4 regions of the Lysinibacillus sp. RS10 genome follow, and region 1 is predicted to be linked to each of the others. Evidence: a T-box and tRNA genes for the amino acid it is inferred to sense, from the RefSeq annotation. Region 1 holds a T-box; the other regions hold tRNA genes.

What was found. A T-box is a leader RNA that pairs with one kind of tRNA and senses whether it is charged. The one in region 1 lies ahead of metG (methionine--tRNA ligase), so its partner is inferred to be a tRNA-Met.
Region 2: it encodes a tRNA-Met, which carries the amino acid that the T-box ahead of metG (methionine--tRNA ligase) is inferred to sense. The anticodon was not compared.
Region 3: it encodes a tRNA-Met, which carries the amino acid that the T-box ahead of metG (methionine--tRNA ligase) is inferred to sense. The anticodon was not compared.
Region 4: it encodes a tRNA-Met, which carries the amino acid that the T-box ahead of metG (methionine--tRNA ligase) is inferred to sense. The anticodon was not compared.

The regions. Positions count from the first base shown of each region.
Region 1 is NZ_CP167122.1:173,068-177,465, forward strand. Features, by position in the region: gene rsgA (ribosome small subunit-dependent GTPase A) at 1-987, shown strand, start outside; gene fosM (FosM family fosfomycin resistance protein) at 1,068-1,493, shown strand; gene ACB089_RS01030 (HAD hydrolase-like protein) at 1,548-2,195, shown strand; T-box leader at 2,319-2,777, shown strand; gene metG (methionine--tRNA ligase) at 2,892-4,398, shown strand, end outside.
Region 2 is NZ_CP167122.1:993,081-997,478, forward strand. Features, by position in the region: rRNA gene rrf (5S ribosomal RNA) at 68-183, shown strand; tRNA gene ACB089_RS05145 (tRNA-Val) at 194-269, shown strand; tRNA gene ACB089_RS05150 (tRNA-Thr) at 273-348, shown strand; tRNA gene ACB089_RS05155 (tRNA-Lys) at 355-430, shown strand; tRNA gene ACB089_RS05160 (tRNA-Leu) at 451-535, shown strand; tRNA gene ACB089_RS05165 (tRNA-Gly) at 584-658, shown strand; tRNA gene ACB089_RS05170 (tRNA-Leu) at 664-752, shown strand; tRNA gene ACB089_RS05175 (tRNA-Arg) at 766-842, shown strand; tRNA gene ACB089_RS05180 (tRNA-Pro) at 856-932, shown strand; tRNA gene ACB089_RS05185 (tRNA-Ala) at 939-1,014, shown strand; tRNA gene ACB089_RS05190 (tRNA-Met) at 1,040-1,113, shown strand; tRNA gene ACB089_RS05195 (tRNA-Ile) at 1,121-1,197, shown strand; tRNA gene ACB089_RS05200 (tRNA-Ser) at 1,211-1,303, shown strand; tRNA gene ACB089_RS05205 (tRNA-Met) at 1,354-1,428, shown strand; tRNA gene ACB089_RS05210 (tRNA-Asp) at 1,433-1,508, shown strand; tRNA gene ACB089_RS05215 (tRNA-Phe) at 1,524-1,599, shown strand; tRNA gene ACB089_RS05220 (tRNA-Gly) at 1,605-1,678, shown strand; tRNA gene ACB089_RS05225 (tRNA-Ile) at 1,680-1,756, shown strand; tRNA gene ACB089_RS05230 (tRNA-Asn) at 1,761-1,837, shown strand; tRNA gene ACB089_RS05235 (tRNA-Ser) at 1,847-1,937, shown strand; tRNA gene ACB089_RS05240 (tRNA-Glu) at 1,940-2,011, shown strand; gene ACB089_RS05245 (S-layer homology domain-containing protein) at 2,812-4,398, shown strand, end outside.
Region 3 is NZ_CP167122.1:984,376-988,773, forward strand. Features, by position in the region: rRNA gene ACB089_RS05005 (23S ribosomal RNA) at 1-1,199, shown strand, start outside; rRNA gene rrf (5S ribosomal RNA) at 1,317-1,432, shown strand; tRNA gene ACB089_RS05015 (tRNA-Val) at 1,443-1,518, shown strand; tRNA gene ACB089_RS05020 (tRNA-Thr) at 1,522-1,597, shown strand; tRNA gene ACB089_RS05025 (tRNA-Lys) at 1,604-1,679, shown strand; tRNA gene ACB089_RS05030 (tRNA-Leu) at 1,700-1,784, shown strand; tRNA gene ACB089_RS05035 (tRNA-Gly) at 1,833-1,907, shown strand; tRNA gene ACB089_RS05040 (tRNA-Leu) at 1,913-2,001, shown strand; tRNA gene ACB089_RS05045 (tRNA-Arg) at 2,015-2,091, shown strand; tRNA gene ACB089_RS05050 (tRNA-Pro) at 2,105-2,181, shown strand; tRNA gene ACB089_RS05055 (tRNA-Ala) at 2,188-2,263, shown strand; tRNA gene ACB089_RS05060 (tRNA-Met) at 2,289-2,362, shown strand; tRNA gene ACB089_RS05065 (tRNA-Ile) at 2,370-2,446, shown strand; tRNA gene ACB089_RS05070 (tRNA-Ser) at 2,460-2,552, shown strand; tRNA gene ACB089_RS05075 (tRNA-Met) at 2,605-2,679, shown strand; tRNA gene ACB089_RS05080 (tRNA-Met) at 2,725-2,799, shown strand; tRNA gene ACB089_RS05085 (tRNA-Asp) at 2,804-2,879, shown strand; tRNA gene ACB089_RS05090 (tRNA-Phe) at 2,895-2,970, shown strand; tRNA gene ACB089_RS05095 (tRNA-Gly) at 2,976-3,049, shown strand; tRNA gene ACB089_RS05100 (tRNA-Ile) at 3,051-3,127, shown strand; tRNA gene ACB089_RS05105 (tRNA-Asn) at 3,132-3,208, shown strand; tRNA gene ACB089_RS05110 (tRNA-Ser) at 3,218-3,308, shown strand; tRNA gene ACB089_RS05115 (tRNA-Glu) at 3,311-3,382, shown strand; gene nadA (quinolinate synthase NadA) at 3,578-4,398, opposite strand, start outside.
Region 4 is NZ_CP167122.1:596,094-600,491, reverse strand. Features, by position in the region: gene ACB089_RS03110 (hypothetical protein) at 1-274, opposite strand, end outside; gene ACB089_RS03105 (hypothetical protein) at 611-751, shown strand; tRNA gene ACB089_RS03100 (tRNA-Leu) at 946-1,026, opposite strand; tRNA gene ACB089_RS03095 (tRNA-Cys) at 1,074-1,147, opposite strand; tRNA gene ACB089_RS03090 (tRNA-Gly) at 1,156-1,230, opposite strand; tRNA gene ACB089_RS03085 (tRNA-Gln) at 1,237-1,311, opposite strand; tRNA gene ACB089_RS03080 (tRNA-His) at 1,329-1,404, opposite strand; tRNA gene ACB089_RS03075 (tRNA-His) at 1,439-1,514, opposite strand; tRNA gene ACB089_RS03070 (tRNA-Trp) at 1,531-1,604, opposite strand; tRNA gene ACB089_RS03065 (tRNA-Tyr) at 1,618-1,701, opposite strand; tRNA gene ACB089_RS03060 (tRNA-Thr) at 1,711-1,786, opposite strand; tRNA gene ACB089_RS03055 (tRNA-Phe) at 1,797-1,872, opposite strand; tRNA gene ACB089_RS03050 (tRNA-Asp) at 1,889-1,964, opposite strand; tRNA gene ACB089_RS03045 (tRNA-Met) at 1,969-2,043, opposite strand; tRNA gene ACB089_RS03040 (tRNA-Val) at 2,069-2,144, opposite strand; tRNA gene ACB089_RS03035 (tRNA-Glu) at 2,163-2,237, opposite strand; tRNA gene ACB089_RS03030 (tRNA-Ser) at 2,268-2,359, opposite strand; tRNA gene ACB089_RS03025 (tRNA-Asn) at 2,365-2,441, opposite strand; rRNA gene rrf (5S ribosomal RNA) at 2,458-2,573, opposite strand; rRNA gene ACB089_RS03015 (23S ribosomal RNA) at 2,691-4,398, opposite strand, start outside.

The DNA of each region.
Region 1 (4,398 bases):
GCAAGGGTAACTTTAGAGCATAAGCATTCCTATCGTGTACTGGCTGAGGAAGGAGAGTGGCTAGCGACGATTGCTGGACATTACGCGTATACATCATTAGCGCGCGAGGATTTCCCAGCAGTTGGAGATTGGGTGCTAGTTGAGAAAATGCCTGGTGAGGAAAAGGCGATTATTCATAAATTGTTTACACGAAAATCAGTCTTTTCCCGCAAGGTCGCGGGACAGGAAATACAAGAGCAAATTGTAGCGTCAAATGTTGATATCGTGCTTCTCGTTATGAGCTTAAATGCAGACTTTAATATTCGTCGTTTAGAACGCTATTTAGTAGCTGCTTGGGATTCTGGTGCAAAACCGGTTGTTGTATTGACGAAGGCCGATCTATGTGAAGATATTTCTAGTATGATGCGTGAGGTTGAATCTGTAGCGTTCGGTGTGGATATTTTTGTCACTAGCGCTTTGTCGGGTGAAGGCTTAGCAGATATTCGCGCGCTATTTACAGAAGGTGTGACAGGTGCATTGCTTGGCTCTTCTGGTGCAGGGAAATCCACATTGACAAATGCTCTTAGTGGTGAGGACTTTATGAAGGTTGCAGGTATTCGTAATGATGATGCAAAGGGACGCCACACAACAACACATCGTGAGTTAGTTGTATTGCCGAGTGGGGGCTGTTTAATCGATACACCTGGAATGCGAGAGCTACAATTATGGGATCAGGGTGATAGTTTATCCTCTAGCTTTAAGGATATCGAGGAACTTTCGGCAGCCTGTCATTATCGGGATTGCACACATCAAAAGGAGCCACATTGTGCGGTACAGCAAGCAATTACAGATGGAGTGCTAGAACAATCACGTCTCCAAAGCTATTTTAAGCTACAGAAAGAGCTTGCCTTTATCGAACGAAAAACAAATGCACAAGCAAGACTAACTGAGCAACGCAAATGGAAGCAAATCTCGAAAGGCTTAAAGAAAGGTAAAAAATCAAAATAAATATATCCTGAGATAAGAGTGAGCGAGTTATCAGCGATAATCACACTTCTATCAGCGATTTCAAAGTTAGGAGCATACGCATGACAATCCAGAACATTAATCACTTATTATTTTCTGTGTCTAATCTAGAGGAATCCATTGCATTCTATGAAAAATTTTTTGACGCAAAGTTATTGGTGAAGGGGAGAAGTACAGCCTATTTTGATGTAAATGGGCTGTGGCTTGCTCTTAATGTAGAAAAGGATATTCCACGCAATGAAATACATCAATCCTATACTCATATCGCATTTTCTATCCATGAGGATGATTTTGACAAAATGTATGAAAAGCTAATCCAACATAATGTCAATATTCTGGAAGGTAGACAAAGAGATGTAAGAGATAAAAAATCGATTTATTTCACAGATCCAGACGGTCATAAATTCGAATTCCATACAGGGACTTTACAGGATCGATTGGATTACTATAAGAAGGAAAAAACACATATGGAATTTTTTGATGCCTAATACTTGAAACACTCCTTCTAATAAATACGTCGATACTATAGAAGGGGTGTTTTTATGAAAAAAGCGATTATTTTTGATATGGATGGCACTTTATTTCAAACAAATCTAATATTAGAGCCTGCACTATCAGCAACGTTCGATGTATTGCGTGCAAAGGGCTTGTGGCAGGGAGATACACCGATAGAGAAGTACCGAGAAATTATGGGTGTACCATTACTTGTTGTTTGGGAAACGTTATGTCCTATGCATACGCTCGAGACACGTGAGGAGAGCAATGCATTATTCCATATTAAGCTTATTGAACAAATACGTAATGGCCAGGGCGCATTGTATCCAAATGCAGAGCAAACACTTGAGGCTTTGGCAGAAAACTATCATTTATTCATAGCAAGTAATGGACAAACTGAGTATTTACAAGCAATAGTAGAAACTTATCAATTACAGCGTTTTATCGAAGGTACATATAGCATTCAGTCTATTTCGAGTGGTCATAAATCTGATTTAGTGAAAAAGGTCATCGAGGAAAATGCTATTCAACAAGGATCGGTTGTTGGAGACCGTTCTTCTGATATTCAGGCAGCTATTGACAATCAGTTACTCTCAGTTGGAGTACGTTTCGATTTCGCACAAGAAACGGAATTACAAAAAGCAGACATCGTCATTAATAATTTAAATGAGTTACTCTATTTAAAGCTAGGATAAAATTTTATCGACTACATTTTCTATTTTATCGAGAACTATGAATGGTTTATCGAAAGTTTTCAGTCATTTATCGACATTCATTGCAATTCATAAGGAAAAATAGTAAAATGATGCCAATCTATAGTAAAAGCGATGATAAGGAAAAGTAAATTGGGTAAGCGTTAAATAGAGAGCCTCTGTTGGTGGAAATGAGGTAAATGACCCCTTTTGAAAATGACCTTTGAGCTTCGTACCGAAAGCAAGTTTGCGAGTAGATTACGACGAGATGGGCACTCGTTACAACAGCGGCAGTATCTCTCACTTCTTCCAGCAGGTGTCTAAACACCCGCTGGAAGAAGTTCAAGCCTCCGGCGGATGTCACGGAATCGGAAAGGAGTTCTTAGGGGATGTTAGCCTAAGATCATCGCATCCATGCGATAACGGCTAACTGACCTGCATCGTGCAGGCCTAAGCACAAAGCCGATTCCGGACGCAATTATGCCGAGGCATAATTGATTAAATAAAATGAGACGCACTGATGGAGGCAAATAGTGTGAGCTATTTGTAAATATAGGTGGTAACACGGGTATACTCGTCCTAATCAATTTTGATTAGGGCGTTTTTTTATACACTTTTTTAGGTATGTTGATTAGATAAAAATGGTTAATCAACACACCTTACACTTTTTTATAATTTTTTCGAGGGGAGCAAGTTAGGATGACGATTGTTATTGGAGGGGCATGGCCATATGCAAATGGTTCATTGCATTTAGGGCATGTTGCCGCATTATTACCAGGTGATATTTTGGCTAGATATTACCGACAAAAGGGCGAGAAGGTTTTATATGTTTCAGGTAGTGACTGTAATGGTACCCCGATTTCGATTCGGGCTGCACAGGAAAACACGACAACGGAGGCTATTGCTAATCATTATCATGAGGAGTTTACGCAATGCTTCAATGATTTAGGATTTACGTATGATTTGTATACGAGAACAGACGCTAAGCACCATCATGAATCTGTTCAGACAATTTTTTTACAACTACTAGCAAACAATTTTTTATATAAAAAGAAAATAGAACAAGCCTATTGTGAAACGGATAAACAGTTTTTGCCGGACCGATTTGTAGAGGGGGTATGTCCAAATTGCGGTGCAAAGGCACGAGGTGACCAATGTGATCATTGCGCTACAATTTTAGATCCACTCGATTTAATTGATAAACGCTGCAAAATTTGTGGGAATGAGCCAATAATCAAGGAGACAGAGCATTTTTATTTTGCATTTAGTCAGTTTCAAGGGAGGCTAGAATCTTATTTAGCAGAGGCAAAGACTGAGAAACGCTGGCGCAACAATGCTATAGGTTTAACGGAGCGTTACTTAGCAGAAGGGGTTCCAGACCGCGCTGTAACGAGGGATTTGCCAAATGGAATAGATGTACCAGTACCAGGCTTTGAAGGCAAAAAAATATATGTGTGGATTGAAGCGGTAGCAGGTTACTTCACAGCAAGTATCGAATGGGCAAAGCAACATCAAATGGCTATTGAAGATTTATGGAATGAAGAAACGATTTCGTATTATGTGCATGGGAAGGATAATATCCCTTTCCATACAGTTATTTGGCCGGCCATTCTAATGGGAATTGGAGCAAAGGCTTTACCTTCACATATTGTATCCAATGAATATTTAACATTAGAAAAACGAAAATTATCGACAAGCCAAAACTGGGCGGTATGGGTGCCGTATATTTTAAGTCGTTATGATGCAGATTCTATTCGTTATTTTTTAACCATGAACGCACCTGAAAACCGTGATACTGATTTTTCTTGGCGAGAATTTATTTATAGTCATAACGGTGAGTTACTTGGCGCTTATGGTAATTTTGTTAATCGTACATTGAAGTTTTTAGAGAAATCATTCGATAGTAAAGTTCCTCATGCAGAGGTAGATGGTACTATTCAAAAGCATACGACTCAGCTGTTTCATGATGTTGGGGCTCATATTGAAGCGGGTCATTTTAAACAATCTTTAGAGGCTATTTTTGAATATATTCGTGCAGCTAATCGCTATTTTGACGAGCAACAGCCATGGCTACAGGTGAAAGACAATGTGGAAGCTGGGAATCAGACACTTGCAACATGTGTTTATATAATTGCTAATCTAGGTCAGCTACTCCATCCATTCTTACCGTTTTCAGCTGAGAAAGTGAGAAAAATGTTAGGCATAG
Region 2 (4,398 bases), 820 kb from region 1:
GTAATAAACTTCAAAACGAAATACATAAGACTTTCAAAATACAACGTATATTGAAAACTGTTAATAGTCTAGTGATGATGGCAAAGAGGTCACACCCGTTCCCATACCGAACACGGAAGTTAAGCTCTTTAGCGCCGATGGTAGTTGGGGGCTTCCCCCTGTGAGAGTAGGACGTCGCTAGGCATAATACCCAGGAGGATTAGCTCAGCTGGGAGAGCACCTGCCTTACAAGCAGGGGGTCGGCGGTTCGAGCCCGTCATCCTCCACCATTTGCCGGTGTAGCTCAGTTGGTAGAGCAACTGACTTGTAATCAGTAGGTCGTGGGTTCGACTCCTATCGCCGGCACCATAGTTTGAGCCATTAGCTCAGTTGGTAGAGCATCTGACTTTTAATCAGAGGGTCGAAGGTTCGAGTCCTTCATGGCTCACCATTTAATTGCCAACAAAATATGCGGGTGTGGCGGAATTGGCAGACGCACTAGACTTAGGATCTAGCGCCGCAAGGCGTGGGGGTTCGACTCCCTTCACCCGCACCATTTTTAAGAATTTCATAATTGCCAGGATAAATAAAATCTTATGCACATGCGGAAGTAGTTCAGTGGTAGAACACCACCTTGCCAAGGTGGGGGTCGCGAGTTCGAACCTCGTCTTCCGCTCCAAATGTGCCGGGGTGGCGGAACTGGCAGACGCACAGGACTTAAAATCCTGCGGTAGGTGACTACCGTGCCGGTTCGATTCCGGCCCTCGGCACCATTTTTTATAATTAGCGCCCGTAGCTCAATTGGATAGAGCGTCTGACTACGGATCAGAAGGTTGTGGGTTCGACTCCTGCCGGGCGCGCCATATTAATACTTATCGGAATGTAGCTCAGCTTGGTAGAGCACTTGGTTTGGGACCAAGGGGTCGTAGGTTCGAATCCTGTCATTCCGACCATTTTATGGGGCCTTAGCTCAGCTGGGAGAGCGCCTGCCTTGCACGCAGGAGGTCAGCGGTTCGATCCCGCTAGGCTCCACCATAAAGATAACCAGTATAAAGATCCTGGCGGCGTAGCTCAGCTGGCTAGAGCGTACGGTTCATACCCGTAAGGTCGGGGGTTCGATCCCCTCTGCCGCCATCTAAAAGGACCTTTAGCTCAGTTGGTTAGAGCAGACGGCTCATAACCGTCCGGTCGCAGGTTCGAGTCCTGCAAGGTCCACCATTTATATAATTACGGAGGTATACCCAAGTCTGGCTGAAGGGATCGGTCTTGAAAACCGACAGGCGGGTAACACCGCGCGGGGGTTCGAATCCCTCTACCTCCTCCAGTTTTATTTCTATAAATGGCGCTTGAAAAACTCGAAAAGAATATTATTAACGCGGGGTGGAGCAGTGGTAGCTCGTCGGGCTCATAACCCGAAGGTCGTTGGTTCAAATCCGGCCCCCGCAACCAAAATGGTCCCGTGGTGTAGCGGTTAACATGCCTGCCTGTCACGCAGGAGATCGCCGGTTCGATCCCGGTCGGGACCGCCATTTTTTAAAAAATATGGGTCAGTAGCTCAGTTGGTAGAGCATTAGATTGAAGCTCTAAGTGTCGGCGGTTCGATTCCGTCCTGACCCACCATATTTGCGGGTGTAGTTTAATGGTAAAACCTCAGCCTTCCAAGCTGATGTCGTGAGTTCGATTCTCATCACCCGCTCCAAGGGCCTATAGCTCAGCTGGTTAGAGCGCACGCCTGATAAGCGTGAGGTCGATGGTTCGAGTCCATTTAGGCCCACCATTTTTCCGAAGTAGCTCAGTTGGTAGTAGCACCTGACTGTTAATCAGGTTGTCGCAGGTTCGAGTCCTGCCTTCGGAGCCATTTTTTTGTGGGGAAGTACTCAAGAGGCTGAAGAGGCGCCCCTGCTAAGGGTGTAGGTCGGGTAACCGGCGCGAGGGTTCAAATCCCTCCTTCTCCGCCATTGGCCCGTTGGTCAAGTGGTTAAGACACCGCCCTTTCACGGCGGTAACACGGGTTCGAATCCCGTACGGGTCATACTAGAAAAGCAGTAGATGTAACTTACATCTACTGCTTTTTCATTGTTAAGGGAAACTATAGATTTTTTTCCTGTAGATAACCTAGAGCATAGTCGTCTAGGCTAAAGCGCTAATCCTGTAGGTCGCTTTGATCCATCGGGCAAAAGTGATGTAGCGTTTACTTTTGTTTCGGGCTCTCCAGCGCTTTAGCGCATTTGTTCTTTATGATACTTTGTTGTTCCATAAACGCCTCATTTGCTGTTTTCCCAGCCACTTTCTAGGCCAGTTATTAAATTAGTGTACGGCTCCGTTCAATTACTTCCTCCGATATCTTATCAAAAATTTTTTCTATAGGCAGAATTCACGTAGTAATCTATCCCCATTGGCATTCCTCTAACACTTGAAAATAGCTAAATTCTTTAAACGATCCGTTGTTGTGGTTTAGATAGCACCTTTGGGTAGTTGTTCATGTAGGGGAGGTGAATAGCACGCTCAAGTCTTCGTTAAGCAATCATGGATAAACATTCCTACATATCATTCGTTCAATAAATGTTGCTATATAACCTTTTGCTTTATCCTAATAAGACTACTAAAAAACATTTCTGATCATCCTCGTAACTATCAATATAAGTCAATAAAAATTGTGCAATTTCATACAAAAAATGGACAAACAAACTAAATGTAACTTAACTTTGCTAATTTCATCTTTTATTACACAAATAATCCATGGTAAATGACGATAATATTGGTATAATCTTTGGAATATATCTATCTTTCTTTTATAATGGAGATGAATAGAATTCGTAGGGGGTTATAAAAGTGAAAAAAAAGCAAAGTAAATGGATTGTAAGTACAGCATCTGCTGCATTGGTTGCCGCAGCTATTGTACCTACTGCAAGTGCAGCGAGCTTTACAGATATTGCAAAAAGTGACCACAAAGAGGCCATTTTAGCATTAGCAGATGCAAAAATTATAGGTGGATATCCGGACGGCTCATTTAAGCCAAATGCGGTCCTTACTAAAGGAAATGTAACGAAATTTTTAGGGAAATGGCTTGTATCTGAAAACTTCCAAGTGCCAGCAGATTACAATAAAAAAGTACGTTTTACGGACTTGCCTACATCTACAAAAGATAAAGAATTACTACAATATGCAGCGCTTATAAATGATACTGGTATTTACAAAGGTACTAACAACAAGTTATTACCTTCCGAAAAAATCTCACGTGAACAAATGGCTTCTATCTTAGTACGTGCGATTGAAACAGTTTACGATATCGATTTAATTGCGATGTATAAAAAAGAAAACTATAAATCTTCTATTACAGATTTAAAAGTTGCTTTACCAGAAAATCGTGAATCCATCATCGCATTAGAATATGCAAAGATTACAAATGTAAAAGCATTTAATCCGAAAAATACATTAACACGTGGTCAATTTGCGTCATTTTTACATCGTTCAATGATGAATATCAATGAAATGATCAAAAAACCTGAAGTGCCATTACTTATCCAAACAGTTAAAGTTGTCGATGCAACTACACTACAGGTAACATTAACAGATGGGTCAAGTCACAAGGTTACATTAGCAACGCCGCTTATTGAAAATGTGGAAACTAAAGTGGATTTCAAAATTAATAACAAACCATATTCCGCTGTTGTTACATATGAAGTCAATGAGCTAAAAGTACAATCAGTTGAGGGAATCAATGCTTCACAGATTAAAGTAGTTTTCAACCAAGCAATTGATCCAAACTCTGTGTTAAAAGCAGATGGGAAATTACAAGATAATATTGTAGCTTTCTCTAATGTGGATACTTTAAAAGCACTAACAGTTGTGAAAACAGAAATCAGTGCTGATAAAAAATCAATCATCTTTACAATGAATGAGCCACTAAAAGGTACACATCGTTATGTGTTAAATAACATTAAATCTGAAAAGGGCACAATGCTTACTAAAGTAGATGCGAATTTCGTCATTGCTGGGGATACACAAGCGCCTACTATTATAGGGACAACGCAAGGAAACAATTCTTCCATCGTTAAAGTGCAGTTTTCTGAGCCAATGGCAGCATTTCCTAATGAACGCATTCAATTTACATTACCAAATGGTACAAAGGTAGCGAATGTAGTAGGCAGCATTGAGCAAAACAAAACGGAAGCAACCTTTGACTTATCAGCAGCAACTGTAAATGGTAGTTATTTATCACCTGGTACAGATATGCAGATTACATTCGTAGCGGCAACAGATTTATCAGGAAACATAATTTCACCGAACCCTTCTACTGTAACAGTGAAAAAGGGAAATAAGGATGGTATTGCACCAACATTATCTTCAGTTACACAAACTGGACCAAATACGTTCCAGCTATTGTTCTCAGAGGAGATTCAACAACTTTATCCATAC
Region 3 (4,398 bases), 810 kb from region 1:
CCCGTAACTTCGGGAGAAGGGGTGCTCTTGAGCGTGCAAGCGCATGAGAGCCGCAGTGAATAGGCCCAGGCGACTGTTTAGCAAAAACACAGGTCTCTGCAAAACCGTAAGGTGACGTATAGGGGCTGACGCCTGCCCGGTGCTGGAAGGTTAAGAGGAGTGGTTAGCGCAAGCGAAGCTGCGAATTGAAGCCCCAGTAAACGGCGGCCGTAACTATAACGGTCCTAAGGTAGCGAAATTCCTTGTCGGGTAAGTTCCGACCCGCACGAAAGGCGTAACGATCTGGGCACTGTCTCAACGAGAGACTCGGTGAAATTATAGTACCTGTGAAGATGCAGGTTACCCGCGACAGGACGGAAAGACCCCGTGGAGCTTTACTGTAGCCTGATATTGAATTTTGGTACAACTTGTACAGGATAGGTAGGAGCCAGAGATCTCGGAGCGCCAGCTTCGAAGGAGGCGTCGGTGGGATACTACCCTGGTTGTATTGAAATTCTAACCCATGCCCCTTAGCGGGGCAGGAGACAGTGTCAGGCGGACAGTTTGACTGGGGCGGTCGCCTCCTAAAAGGTAACGGAGGCGCCCAAAGGTTCCCTCAGAATGGTTGGAAATCATTCGTAGAGTGTAAAGGCACAAGGGAGCTTGACTGCGAGACCTACAAGTCGAGCAGGGTCGAAAGACGGGCTTAGTGATCCGGTGGTTCCGCATGGAAGGGCCATCGCTCAACGGATAAAAGCTACCCCGGGGATAACAGGCTTATCTCCCCCAAGAGTCCACATCGACGGGGAGGTTTGGCACCTCGATGTCGGCTCATCGCATCCTGGGGCTGTAGTCGGTCCCAAGGGTTGGGCTGTTCGCCCATTAAAGCGGTACGCGAGCTGGGTTCAGAACGTCGTGAGACAGTTCGGTCCCTATCCGTCGTGGGCGTAGGAAATTTGAGAGGAGCTGTCCTTAGTACGAGAGGACCGGGATGGACACACCGCTGGTGTACCAGTTGTCTTGCCAAAGGCATCGCTGGGTAGCTATGTGTGGACGGGATAAGTGCTGAAAGCATCTAAGCATGAAGCCCCCCTCAAGATGAGATTTCCCATTACGCAAGTAAGTAAGATCCCTCAAAGACGATGAGGTAGATAGGTTCGAGGTGGAAGTGTGGTGACACATGGAGCTGACGAATACTAATCGATCGAGGACTTAACCAAAATGTTTGAAACATTCAATGCACGTTTATCCAGTTTTGAAAGAATAAGAAAGTTTTTTTAAAAAAAGCTTGCAATTATAACAAAAATACGTTATAATAAATCTTGTCTTTAAAATAGTCTAGTGATGATGGCAAAGAGGTCACACCCGTTCCCATACCGAACACGGAAGTTAAGCTCTTTAGCGCCGATGGTAGTTGGGGGCTTCCCCCTGTGAGAGTAGGACGTCGCTAGGCATAATACCCAGGAGGATTAGCTCAGCTGGGAGAGCACCTGCCTTACAAGCAGGGGGTCGGCGGTTCGAGCCCGTCATCCTCCACCATTTGCCGGTGTAGCTCAGTTGGTAGAGCAACTGACTTGTAATCAGTAGGTCGTGGGTTCGACTCCTATCGCCGGCACCATAGTTTGAGCCATTAGCTCAGTTGGTAGAGCATCTGACTTTTAATCAGAGGGTCGAAGGTTCGAGTCCTTCATGGCTCACCATTTAATTGCCAACAAAATATGCGGGTGTGGCGGAATTGGCAGACGCACTAGACTTAGGATCTAGCGCCGCAAGGCGTGGGGGTTCGACTCCCTTCACCCGCACCATTTTTAAGAATTTCATAATTGCCAGGATAAATAAAATCTTATGCACATGCGGAAGTAGTTCAGTGGTAGAACACCACCTTGCCAAGGTGGGGGTCGCGAGTTCGAACCTCGTCTTCCGCTCCAAATGTGCCGGGGTGGCGGAACTGGCAGACGCACAGGACTTAAAATCCTGCGGTAGGTGACTACCGTGCCGGTTCGATTCCGGCCCTCGGCACCATTTTTTATAATTAGCGCCCGTAGCTCAATTGGATAGAGCGTCTGACTACGGATCAGAAGGTTGTGGGTTCGACTCCTGCCGGGCGCGCCAAATTAATATTTATCGGAATGTAGCTCAGCTTGGTAGAGCACTTGGTTTGGGACCAAGGGGTCGTAGGTTCGAATCCTGTCATTCCGACCATTTTATGGGGCCTTAGCTCAGCTGGGAGAGCGCCTGCCTTGCACGCAGGAGGTCAGCGGTTCGATCCCGCTAGGCTCCACCATAAAGATAACCAGTATAAAGATCCTGGCGGCGTAGCTCAGCTGGCTAGAGCGTACGGTTCATACCCGTAAGGTCGGGGGTTCGATCCCCTCTGCCGCCATCTTAAAGGACCTTTAGCTCAGTTGGTTAGAGCAGACGGCTCATAACCGTCCGGTCGCAGGTTCGAGTCCTGCAAGGTCCACCATTTATATAATTACGGAGGTATACCCAAGTCTGGCTGAAGGGATCGGTCTTGAAAACCGACAGGCGGGTAACACCGCGCGGGGGTTCGAATCCCTCTACCTCCTCCAGTTTTATTTCTATAAATGGCGCTTGAAAAACTCGAAAAGAACATATTATTAACGCGGGGTGGAGCAGTGGTAGCTCGTCGGGCTCATAACCCGAAGGTCGTTGGTTCAAATCCGGCCCCCGCAACCAATTCCTACAAATGGTGCTTGAAAAACTCGAAAAGAATATTATTAACGCGGGGTGGAGCAGTGGTAGCTCGTCGGGCTCATAACCCGAAGGTCGTTGGTTCAAATCCGGCCCCCGCAACCAAAATGGTCCCGTGGTGTAGCGGTTAACATGCCTGCCTGTCACGCAGGAGATCGCCGGTTCGATCCCGGTCGGGACCGCCATTTTTAAAAAAATATGGGTCAGTAGCTCAGTTGGTAGAGCATTAGATTGAAGCTCTAAGTGTCGGCGGTTCGATTCCGTCCTGACCCACCATATTTGCGGGTGTAGTTTAATGGTAAAACCTCAGCCTTCCAAGCTGATGTCGTGAGTTCGATTCTCATCACCCGCTCCAAGGGCCTATAGCTCAGCTGGTTAGAGCGCACGCCTGATAAGCGTGAGGTCGATGGTTCGAGTCCATTTAGGCCCACCATTATTCCGAAGTAGCTCAGTTGGTAGTAGCACCTGACTGTTAATCAGGTTGTCGCAGGTTCGAGTCCTGCCTTCGGAGCCATTTTTTTGTGGGGAAGTACTCAAGAGGCTGAAGAGGCGCCCCTGCTAAGGGTGTAGGTCGGGTAACCGGCGCGAGGGTTCAAATCCCTCCTTCTCCGCCATTGGCCCGTTGGTCAAGTGGTTAAGACACCGCCCTTTCACGGCGGTAACACGGGTTCGAATCCCGTACGGGTCATACTAAAATGCAGTAGATGTAATTTACATCTACTGCATTTTTTTGTATAAGAATAGTTTTTGAGATTTCAATAATTTCCTCTAAAGCTTTCAGACGTAATTATGTCTCGGCATAATTGATAGTAAACATCACACCATGTTCACCTAGAGCTATAATAAACAAACGTCTACCAGAAATGAGTAGACGTTTTACCATTTAAGCTCTTAACAGCATTCTTTCAAGTGAGTTACGTGCTTCCTCTGCAGTGTGAGCATCTACTCGAATACGATTATGTGGTTGCCCCTTTTCTATACTTTCTAAGGACCAAAGTAGATGGGGGAGGTCAATTCGATTCATCGTAAGACAAGGACAGAAATTTTCATTTAAAGAGATAATATGCTTATCAGGGTGCTGCTTAATAATCCGATTAACAAGATTCATTTCTGTACCGATTGCCCATGCTGAACCACTTGGTGCTCCATTAATTGTATCAATAATGTATTTTGTAGAACCTGCATCATCTGCAGCGGCAACAACCTCGCGGCTACATTCAGGATGAACAATGATGCGCATATTTGGATACGCTTTACGCACAAGCTCCGTATGCTGAACTGTAAAACCTTCGTGTACAGAGCAGTGTCCCTTCCATAAGATTACTTGGATGTTTTCTGGGAACTGATCTGTCTCTAGCAAATTTGTTTGAGGATCCCAGACTGCCATATTCTCTAGTGGTATTCCTAAATCATACGCAGTATTTCTACCTAAATGTTGATCTGGTAAAAAGAAAATACGTTGTTTTTGTGTAAATGCCCATTTAACCATTTCTTTTGCATTGGACGATGTAACACAGGCCCCTCCATGCCTTCCCGTAAATGCTTTAATGGCAGCAGTAGAATTGACATATGTTAGCGGGATAATGGTATCCCCGAAAAGCTGTTGTAAAATCGACCATGCTTGTTCTGTTTGATAAATGTCTGCCATATCGGCCATTGAACAGCCTGCTCGCATATCAGGTAAGTAAACATGCTGCTGTTCAG
Region 4 (4,398 bases), 420 kb from region 1:
GGTTTTGATCAATTTCAATTCTTATTTTATCTCCCTTTTCAACAGTTAATGTTTCAAATTCTTCTGCTAAGCCATATTTATCAGGTGAATTAAGACTTCGAATTGTAACGTCATCATCTTTCAATTCGAAGTCGCCAATCTGCATCATGTAACCTTCATCATCTACAATAACTCGCCCCACTGGGTTTCCAAAAGAATCGGAATGTGATGAAGGTATTCCGTTACAACCAGCTATAATCATCACAATGAACATTAAATAAAACAAATTTTTCATAGCCACTCCTCCTCAACATCAATCACTATATAATAAAGTACCTTTTTTTACATATTTTATCATTGTTTTAATCAAAATAATTAAATTTACCATTATTAGTGTTATGTTTTAATCGATCAACTAAGGTAGGTTTGTTATGGGAAAAATTTTATGAGGTCTTTTCTTAGTAGGTGGCCGTTTTATATTTTATGATGATGCCTCTGCCTCAGAGATAAATGATAATTCTGGTGAGCAATTGCAGCTTGTAGAACAAGAAGAGGTAGAAACTATTTATTTTATTGAAGATCAAGATTGTATATTCTTAAATTAGTTTTGTCATGATTAGGTGAGGGGTTTTTGAAATCAAATTTGAAGGTTGCTACAGCACCTCAAATGATTAGAATCACTTGTATTCTACTCTTTTTAATGAGTGCTGGCGTGTCTGTTTCACCTGCAAATGCAGAGAAACTAAAACTAGAGAATAAGCGTGTTTATTAGGAAAAAATAAGTTTATTATTGAGCGAAAAAGGATTTCTTTGTTGCTATTTTGCTAATATATTCCAATCTTTACGGTACCATGCTGCTCATAAAAAATCCTCTCAAAAAATACATTTTGAGAGAATCTTAAATGCTATCTATAAATTTACTACAAATAAAAAAGAATCCTATCAAGGATTCTTTACTAAATATGATACCGGTGGTCGGGGTCGAACCGACACTCCAAAGGAACACGATTTTGAGTCGTGCGCGTCTGCCAATTCCGCCACACCGGCATAATGGAGATAAAAAAAATCGGAAAATCCGATTAAGAAATAAATTATGGAGGCGGCAACCGGATTTGAACCGGTGGTAAAGGTGTTGCAGACCTGTGCCTTACCACTTGGCTATGCCGCCATCATATTTGGAGCGGAAGACGAGGTTCGAACTCGCGACCCCCACCTTGGCAAGGTGGTGTTCTACCACTGAACTACTTCCGCAATAAATGGCTGGGGTACCTGGATTCGAACCAGGGCGTGACGGAATCAAAATCCGTTGCCTTACCGCTTGGCTATACCCCAAAAGTTAAATATATAAATGGGGCGACTGATGGGAATCGAACCCACGAATGCCTGAACCACAATCAGGTGCGTTAACCACTTCGCCACAACCGCCATATTACTATATATTTTATTGTTTTAAATTAAATGGGGCGACTGATGGGAATCGAACCCACGAATGCCTGAACCACAATCAGGTGCGTTAACCACTTCGCCACAACCGCCATGAAATTAATTAATTGGCAGGGGCAGTAGGAATCGAACCCACATCAAAGGTTTTGGAGACCTCTATTCTACCGTTAAACTATGCCCCTATGAATAAAAAACTGGTGGAGGGGGACGGATTCGAACCGCCGAACCCTAAGGAGCGGATTTACAGTCCGCCGCGTTTAGCCACTTCGCTACCCCTCCGGGAATACATGGTGCCGGCGATAGGAGTCGAACCCACGACCTACTGATTACAAGTCAGTTGCTCTACCAACTGAGCTACACCGGCAAAAAAAATATGGTGGGTCAGGACGGAATCGAACCGCCGACACTTAGAGCTTCAATCTAATGCTCTACCAACTGAGCTACTGACCCATATTTTTAAAAAAAATGGCGGTCCCGACCGGGATCGAACCGGCGATCTCCTGCGTGACAGGCAGGCATGTTAACCGCTACACCACGGGACCATTTTGGTTGCGGGGGCCGGATTTGAACCAACGACCTTCGGGTTATGAGCCCGACGAGCTACCACTGCTCCACCCCGCGATAATAAGGTGATTTATTTAAATAATGGTGGAGGATGACGGGCTCGAACCGCCGACCCTCTGCTTGTAAGGCAGATGCTCTCCCAGCTGAGCTAATCCTCCATCTGGGTATTGAATAAATGGTGACCCCTACGGGATTCGAACCCGTGTTACCGCCGTGAAAGGGCGGTGTCTTAACCACTTGACCAAGGGGCCTTCGTTTGGAATTAAAAATCCTTAAAGTGCTGGCGGAGAGTAAGGGATTTGAACCCTTGAGACAGTGTTAACCGCCTACACGATTTCCAATCGTGCTCCTTCGGCCACTCGGACAACTCTCCAAGAATGGCTCCGAAGGCAGGACTCGAACCTGCGACAACCTGATTAACAGTCAGGTGCTACTACCAACTGAGCTACTTCGGAATAATTTTAGTATATAGCCTAGCGACGTCCTACTCTCACAGGGGGAAGCCCCCAACTACCATCGGCGCTAAAGAGCTTAACTTCCGTGTTCGGTATGGGAACGGGTGTGACCTCTTTGCCATCATCACTAGACTATTTTAAAGACAAGATTTATTATAACGTATTTTTATTATAATTGCAAGCTTTTTTTAAAAAAACTATCTTATTCTTTCAAAACTGGATAAACGTGCATTGAATGTTTCAAACATTTTGGTTAAGTCCTCGATCGATTAGTATTCGTCAGCTCCATGTGTCACCACACTTCCACCTCGAACCTATCTACCTCATCGTCTTTGAGGGATCTTACTTACTTGCGTAATGGGAAATCTCATCTTGAGGGGGGCTTCATGCTTAGATGCTTTCAGCACTTATCCCGTCCACACATAGCTACCCAGCGATGCCTTTGGCAAGACAACTGGTACACCAGCGGTGTGTCCATCCCGGTCCTCTCGTACTAAGGACAGCTCCTCTCAAATTTCCTACGCCCACGACGGATAGGGACCGAACTGTCTCACGACGTTCTGAACCCAGCTCGCGTACCGCTTTAATGGGCGAACAGCCCAACCCTTGGGACCGACTACAGCCCCAGGATGCGATGAGCCGACATCGAGGTGCCAAACCTCCCCGTCGATGTGGACTCTTGGGGGAGATAAGCCTGTTATCCCCGGGGTAGCTTTTATCCGTTGAGCGATGGCCCTTCCATGCGGAACCACCGGATCACTAAGCCCGTCTTTCGACCCTGCTCGACTTGTAGGTCTCGCAGTCAAGCTCCCTTGTGCCTTTACACTCTACGAATGATTTCCAACCATTCTGAGGGAACCTTTGGGCGCCTCCGTTACCTTTTAGGAGGCGACCGCCCCAGTCAAACTGTCCGCCTGACACTGTCTCCTACCCCGCTAAGGGGCATGGGTTAGAATTTCAATACAACCAGGGTAGTATCCCACCGACGCCTCCTTCGAAGCTGGCGCTCCGAGATCTCTGGCTCCTACCTATCCTGTACAAGTTGTACCAAAATTCAATATCAGGCTACAGTAAAGCTCCACGGGGTCTTTCCGTCCTGTCGCGGGTAACCTGCATCTTCACAGGTACTATAATTTCACCGAGTCTCTCGTTGAGACAGTGCCCAGATCGTTACGCCTTTCGTGCGGGTCGGAACTTACCCGACAAGGAATTTCGCTACCTTAGGACCGTTATAGTTACGGCCGCCGTTTACTGGGGCTTCAATTCGCAGCTTCGCTTGCGCTAACCACTCCTCTTAACCTTCCAGCACCGGGCAGGCGTCAGCCCCTATACGTCACCTTACGGTTTTGCAGAGACCTGTGTTTTTGCTAAACAGTCGCCTGGGCCTATTCACTGCGGCTCTCATGCGCTTGCACGCTCAAGAGCACCCCTTCTCCCGAAGTTACGGGGTCATTTTGCCGAGTTCCTTAACGAGAGTTCTCTCGCACACCTTAGGATTCTCTCCTCGACTACCTGTGTCGGTTTGCGGTACGGGCACCTCTCACCTCGATAGAGGCTTTTCTTGGCAGTGTGAAATCAGGAACTTCGTCCATACGGACTCGCCATCACAGCTCAACGTTACAGTGTGCGGATTTGCCTACACACACGCCTTACTGCTTGGACGCGCACAACCAACGGCGCGCTTACCCTATCCTACTGCGTCCCCCCATTTCTCAAACGGTGAGGAGGTGGTACAGGAATATCAACCTGTTGTCCATCGCCTACGCCTATCGGCCTCGGCTTAGGTCCCGACTAACCCTGAGCGGACGAGCCTTCCTCAGGAAACCTTAGTCATACGGTGGACGGGATTCTCACCCGTCTTTCGCTACTCATACCGGCATTCTCACTTCTAAGCGCTCCACCAGTCCTTCCGGTCTGACTTCAACGCACTTAGAACGCTCTCCTACCACTGACATCG